Regions from separate parts of the Variovorax xiamenensis genome, predicted to be linked through region 1. Evidence: riboswitches for the same ligand, from Rfam matches in the RefSeq annotation. Region 1 holds a riboswitch; the other holds the start of a gene.
The links. Region 1 has a riboswitch for glycine ahead of SFB74_RS04475 (D-amino acid dehydrogenase). Riboswitches for the same ligand answer to the same signal wherever they lie in the genome.
Positions count from the first base shown of each region.

Region 1 (3,394 bases):
GCAGTTCCCAGCCGACCTGTCCGCCCTTGCCCAGCAGCAGCAGCTTCATGCCGCGGCCTTCGCGTTGTTGTCGTACTGCTTCTCGACCCATTCGCGGTAGGCGCCGCTTTGAACGTTGCGCACCCACTCGCTGTTCGCGAGGTACCACTCCACGGTCTTGCGGATGCCGGTGTCGAAGGTTTCGGCGGGCTTCCAGCCGAGTTCGGCTTCGAGCTTGCGCGCGTCGATGGCGTAGCGGCGATCATGGCCGGGACGGTCCGTGACGTAGGTGACCTGTTCCTTGTAGGGCTTGCCGTCGGCACGGGGGCGCAGTTCGTCGAGCAGCGCGCACACGGTATTGACGATCTCGATGTTGGGCTTCTCGTTCCAGCCGCCCACGTTGTAGGTCTCGCCGAGCTTGCCGGCTTCGAGCACTCGGCGGATGGCGCTGCAGTGGTCCTTCACGTAGAGCCAGTCACGCACCTGCATGCCGTCGCCATACACGGGCAGGCTCTTGCCGGCCAGCGCGTTGACGATCATCAGGGGGATCAACTTCTCGGGGAAGTGGAACGGGCCGTAGTTGTTCGAGCAGTTGGTGGTCAGCACCGGCAGGCCGTAGGTGTGGTGCCAGGCGCGCACGAGGTGGTCGCTGGCCGCCTTGCTGGCCGAGTAGGGGCTGTTCGGCTCGTACTTGTTCTCTTCGGTGAAGGCCGGGTCGGTCTTGGAGAGCGAGCCGTAGACCTCGTCGGTCGACACGTGCAGGAAGCGGAAGGCCGACTTCTGATCGGCCGGCAGCGCGCTCCAGAAGCCACGCACCGACTCGAGCAGGCGGAAGGTGCCGAGCACGTTGGTCTGCACGAAGTCTTCGGGGCCGTGGATCGAGCGGTCGACATGCGACTCGGCGGCGAAGTTCACGACGGCGCGCGGCTTGTGCTCGGCCAGCAGGCGGTCGATGAGGGCGCTGTCGCCGATGTCGCCCTGAACGAAGATGTGCTTCGGGTTGCCCTTGAGCGACGCGAGCGTCTCGAGGTTGCCCGCGTAGGTCAGCTTGTCGAGGTTGATGACGGGCTCGTCGCTGTTCGCGATCCAGTCGAGTACGAAATTGGCGCCGATGAAGCCGGCACCGCCGGTAACCAGGATCATGAAGTCCCCTGCTGTTGTGTGGAACGATCGCCCTGCGGCAAATCAACAGGCGATTATCCCATCGGGCAAAAGGAGAAAAATCAAAGGTTGGCGCCCGCGCGAGCCCCACCTACAATCCCCCCACTGCAGGAGAGCGGGCCACCCCGGTGGCCCTACCGAAGGCGCAAACTCCCATAAACGCTCAGGTCGGTCCTCACGGGCCTGTACTGCACCAACTGAAACGCCGTCTGGAGAGCCGCCACGCCACGTGGCGCACCGAAGGAGCAAACCCTCTGCGGGCGCAGCGGGTGAATCTCTCAGGTACCGAGGACAGGGGGAGCGGCAACTTGGACTGCGGTCGTCCAGTTGCTTTCGCTATTCATTCGATAGCAAACAACACCCGCCGTTCAAGCGCTGCATCCTCAAAAGGTACTTGAAATGCGCGTGATCGTTCTCGGCGCCGGCCTGCTCGGCGTGACCTCGGCTTACTACCTCCAGCAACTCGGCCACGAAGTGACCGTGATCGACCGGCAGGCGACCCCGGCCGCAGAAACCAGCTTCGCCAACGGCGGGCAGATCTCCGTCAGCCACGCCGAACCCTGGGCCAACCCCAGCGCCCCCCTGAAGGTGCTGCAATGGCTCGGCAAGGAAGACGCCCCGCTGCTCTTCCGCATGCGCGCCGACATGCGCCAGTGGCTCTGGGGCCTGCAGTTCCTGCGCGAATGCACCCCGGCGCGCACCCGCCACAACATCGAACAGATCGTTCGTCTCGGCACATACAGCCGCTCGATGTTGCAACAGTTGCGCCGCGACACCGGTCTCAGCTACGACCAGCGCACACAGGGCATCCTGCACTTCTACACGACGCAGAAGGAGTTCGACGGCGCCCTCGAGCCCGCCGAGCAGATGCGCGCCCTGGGCTGCGAGCGCCAGGTCATCTCGGCCGACGAGGCCGTGAAGATCGAGCCCGCCCTCGCCCACATCCGTCCGAAGCTGGCCGGCGCCACCTACACGGCCGAGGATGAATCCGGCGACGCCAACCGCTTCGCCCGCGAGCTCGTGGGCCTGGCCGCAGCCGCGGGCGTGAAGTTCCTGATGAGCCACACCGTGACCGCGCTGCGCGAGGCCGCCGGCAGCATCGACCACGTCGAGGCCACCGACAGCGAAGGCCGCTTCCAACGCATCCGCGGCGACGCCTTCGTGCTGGCCATGGGCTCGCTCAGCCCGCTGTACGCCGCGCCGCTGGGCATCCGCCTGCCGATCTACCCGGCCAAGGGCTACTCGGTGACGCTGCCCGTCAAGGACGCCTCGAAGGCCCACCAGGTCTCGCTGACGGATGACGAATTCAAGCTCGTGTTCTCGCGCTACACCTCGGCGTCGGGCGACCGGCTGCGCATCGCCGGCACGGCCGAACTCAACGGCTACGACCGCGACCTGAACCGCGTGCGCTGCGAAGCCATCGTGCGTCGCGTCGAAGAGCTTTTTCCCGGCGCCGGCGACACCACCCAGGCCCAGTTCTGGACCGGCCTGCGCCCCGCCACGCCGAGCAACGTCCCGCTGATCGGCAAGACGAAGCTGCCGAACCTGTTCCTCAACACCGGCCACGGCACCCTGGGCTGGACGCACGCCTGCGGCTCGGGCAAGTCGATCGCGCGGATCGTGAGCGGGCTGGAGCCGGAGGTCGATTTCGCGTTCACGGGGATGCCGGCCCCCAAGCCGCGCATCCCCCAACCCGCACTGGGCTGACGAACCGGCAAACCCCGGATCACGCCTTGAACGTGATCCAGGGCCTGAGCCGCACCGCACAGTGGATCAGGCCCGCACGCTCCTGCGCGTCGATCACCTCGCCGATGGGCTTGTAGGCCTGCGGCGCTTCCTCGATCCGGCGCTCCTCCCGCAAGGTCACGCACTGCCAGCTTGCCTGCACGTCGACGGGCGCCGGCCGCATCGCGCGTACCTGCTGCCGGCGCATCCGCCGGCCAGCGCCATGGCTGCACGACCAGAGCCAGTCTTCGTGCCCCAGTCCGGCCACCAGATAAGAGTAGTCGCCCATCGAGCCGGGAATCAGCGCCAGATCGCCCGCATTCGCCGGCGTCGCTCCCTTCCGGTGGATGTTCATGCCATGTTCCCGCAGCACGACGTTGTGCGGCACGTCCACGACTAGTCTCGACGACGTGGCACCCAGCAAATCCGCGAAATCCTTGCGTACCAGTTCGGCCAGGACGACCCGGTTTGCCCATGCGTAGCGCGCCGCCACGCCCATGGCCTCCAGATATTCGTCGGCCAGCGGTCC
Region 1 covers NZ_CP139038.1:1,052,615-1,056,008, reverse strand. The annotation lists gene rfbD (dTDP-4-dehydrorhamnose reductase) at 1-49, opposite strand, end outside; gene rfbB (dTDP-glucose 4,6-dehydratase) at 46-1,122, opposite strand; glycine riboswitch at 1,239-1,336, shown strand; glycine riboswitch at 1,340-1,445, shown strand; gene SFB74_RS04475 (D-amino acid dehydrogenase) at 1,540-2,847, shown strand; gene SFB74_RS04470 (RtcB family protein) at 2,867-3,394, opposite strand, start outside.

Region 2 (3,394 bases), 3.4 Mb from region 1:
TCACGCAGACCTACAGCGCCGACAAGCTGCGCGAGAAGAGCCGCAAGACGCTGGAGCTGCAGCGCGTGGGGGGCCGCTGGCTCATCCGCAAGGAGAGCGCGGGCGGCTGATGCAGGCGCCCGGACCAATGGCCCTGTAAGTCAAACGGTTCACGAAGATGTCACTACTTGCAACGATGCTGCAGCCCTCGTTTCCCGAAAGCTGTGGCTGCCATGTTTCCCACCAAGACCGACAAGGCGCGCAACGAACTCCAGGGCGGACAGCGCACGCTCACCCAGCGCGAACGCGCCCTGCTGCTGATGGCCGACGGCCGGCGCTCCCTGACCGACTTCAGTCCGCTCTTCGCCAATCGCGATGAAGCCGAGCGGGCCATCCAGGCGCTGATCGAGAAGGGCTACCTGCAGAGCCCCAAGGCCGCGGCGGCAGCTGCAGCCGCGCCCGTGGCCCCTCCCGCGCAGCCCGCGCCCTCGCCCATTCCCGCCGCCGAGCCGATCCAGGTGGCCACCTCGGCCGACACCTTCGACGGCAAGCGTTCGCTGGCCACCACGCGCATGTTCCTGTTCGACATCTGCGAGCGCATGTTCGTGCGCCGCGACCCGAAGTTCGCGCTGCAGATGCGCGACGCGCTGCGCGAAGCGCGCGACCGCGAGGCGATGCTGACCATCGCCGCGTTGATGCTCACCGAAATCGAGAAGACCGCCGGCGTCGAGCGCGCCGAATCGCTGCGCGAGCGCATCGACCGGCTGCTGCCGCCGGCCGAGGTCATGCACTGACCTTCCTGTGAAGACAGCGGCCGGCCCGGCCCGTGACACCATCGCCGGGTGAACTCCTCTCCTCCCGCCCCCACTTCGTTGTCCGCACGCCTTCGCGGCTGGGCCAGGCGCCTCAAGCGCGACGGCGTCACGCTCTGGTTCGCATGCCGGCACGCCTCCACGCCCTGGTATGCCAAGGCGCTGGGCGTCTTCGTGGTGGCCTATGCGCTCAGCCCGATCGACCTGATTCCCGACTTCGTTCCGGTGCTGGGCTACGTCGACGACGTGCTGCTGCTGCCGGGGCTGATCTGGCTCACGATCCGGCTGATTCCGACTTCCGTGCTCGCCGAATGCCGCGAGCAGGCCGACGCCTGGATGCGGAGTTCGGGCTCCAGGCCGACCAGCCGATGGGGTGTCGCGCTGGTCGTGGCCGTGTGGATCGCGGCCGGCGCCGGGGCCTGGTACCTGTGGGCGCGCTGAGTACGCAAGGGCAAATCCGCCGGCCGGCCCGCGCGATCCACTACACTTCCCGGGGTCAGGAGAGAGCCCCGCATGCCGGGGCCGCCGAAGGCGCAGGGGTTTCCCCCGAACGCTCAGGCAAAAGGACTGACGAGGCGCCGGTGAAAACCGGCGTTTCCTTGCTGGAGAGAGGCCGCCGCATCTGAAGCAGAAGCAGCGGCCCACCGAAGGAGCAAACCCCGATCGTGGGGCGAATCTCTCAGGTAAAGCGGACAGCAGGGGTGGCCCATGGCTTGCGTCATGGATTTCGACTGCCCCTTTGGAGTGCCCCGTGGCCGCTTCTTCCTCCGCTACTCCCGACGCCCCGCTTCTCAAGACGCCGCTGTACGACCTCCACCTGGAACTGGGCGCCCGCATGGTGCCCTTCGCCGGCTATTCGATGCCGGTCCAGTACCCCGCCGGCCTGATGGCCGAGCACAAGCACACGCGCGACGCGGCCGGCCTGTTCGACATTTCCCACATGGGCCAGCTGCGCCTGGTCGGGCCCGACGCCGCGGCCGCCTTCGAGACCCTGATGCCCGTCGACGTGATCGACCTGCCCGCCGGCAAGCAGCGCTACGGACTGCTGCTGGATGACGAGGGCGGCATCCTCGACGACCTGATGTTCTTCAACGAGGGCAACGGCTCGATCTTCGTGATCGTCAACGGGGCCTGCAAGGTGGCCGACATCGCCCACATCCAGCAGAAGATCGGCTCGCGCTGCGAAGTTCGCCCCCTGCCCGACCACGCCCTGCTCGCCCTGCAGGGCCCGCAGGCCGCCGCCACGCTGGCACGGCTGTCGCCCGGCGTCGAGCGCTTCGTCTTCATGACGGGCGGCGCGGTGCAGATCGGCGGCATTCCGGCCTTCGTCACCCGCAGCGGCTACACCGGCGAGGACGGCTTCGAGATCTCGGTGGCCGCATCCGACGCCGAGCGCCTCGCCCGCTTGCTGCTGGCCCAGCCCGAGGTCAAGCCCATCGGCCTGGGCGCGCGCAACTCGCTGCGGCTCGAAGCAGGCCTGTGCCTCTACGGCAACGACATCGACACCACCACCACGCCGGTCGAAGCCTCGCTCAACTGGGCGATGCAGAAGGTACGCCGCGCGGGCGGGGCACGCGAAGGCGGCTTCCCGGGCGCCGCGAAGATCCTCGCGCAGCTCGCCGCCTCCACTGCAGGAGCCGCCGGCCACACCGACCACGACACGCTGAAGCGCAAGCGCGTGGGCCTCGTCGCCCTCGAGCGCGTTCCGGTGCGCGACGGCACGGTGCTGCAGTCCTTCGAGGGCCACGACATCGGCGCCGTCACCAGTGGCCTGCTCGGCCCCACGGCCGACCGCTGCATCGCCATGGGCTACGTGGCCACCGCCTTCGCCGAGCCCGGCACGCGCGTGCAGGCCATCGTGCGCGGCAAGCCGGTGCCGATGGAGGTCTCGACCATGCCGTTCGTGCCCACCCGCTACTACCGCGGCTGACCTCATCCGAGTCAGACAGACCGGCTAGGCTCTGCACCCCGATCCATTTTTTCCACGAGGAGTTTTTCCACCATGAGCATCAAGTACACCAAGGACCACGAATGGGTGTCGGCCGAAGGCGACGCAGCCACCGTCGGCATCACCGTGCACGCGCAGGACGCGCTGGGCGACGTGGTGTTCGTCGACCTGCCCGAAGTCGGCAAGACCTTCGCGCAGGGTGAAGTCGCCGGCGTCGTCGAATCGGTCAAGGCCGCGGCCGACGTGTTCATGCCCGTGTCGGGCGAGATCACCGAAGTGAACGAAGCCCTGCGCGCCGATCCGTCGCTGGCCAACAGCGACCCGCTGGCCGCCGGCTGGTTCTTCAAGGTCAAGCTGAGCGACCCCGCGCAGCTCGACGCCCTGCTGGACGCGGCCTCCTACGACAAGTTCGCCGCCGAATCCTGATCCGCTGAGCCTTTCATCAGCACCTTTGTCTTTTCCCTCCGAGCCTTCACCGCCATGCCGACGCCCGCCCTTCCTTCTTTGCAAGAACTAGAGAACGCCGAAGAATTCCTCGCCCGCCACATCGGCATCGATGCGGCGGACGAGGCGCGCATGCTGCCGGCGATCGGCTCGGAGACGCGCGCCGAGCTCATCGACGGCATCGTGCCGGCGGCCATCCGCCGAGCGAAGC
Region 2 covers NZ_CP139038.1:4,416,413-4,419,806, forward strand. The annotation lists gene SFB74_RS20150 (L,D-transpeptidase Cds6 family protein) at 1-110, shown strand, start outside; gene SFB74_RS20155 (hypothetical protein) at 213-773, shown strand; gene SFB74_RS20160 (YkvA family protein) at 852-1,232, shown strand; glycine riboswitch at 1,279-1,371, shown strand; glycine riboswitch at 1,384-1,497, shown strand; gene gcvT (glycine cleavage system aminomethyltransferase GcvT) at 1,627-2,721, shown strand; gene gcvH (glycine cleavage system protein GcvH) at 2,794-3,165, shown strand; gene gcvP (aminomethyl-transferring glycine dehydrogenase) at 3,220-3,394, shown strand, end outside.
Region 2: linked by a shared signal. The riboswitch ahead of gcvT (glycine cleavage system aminomethyltransferase GcvT) and the one ahead of SFB74_RS04475 (D-amino acid dehydrogenase) in region 1 are both predicted to bind glycine.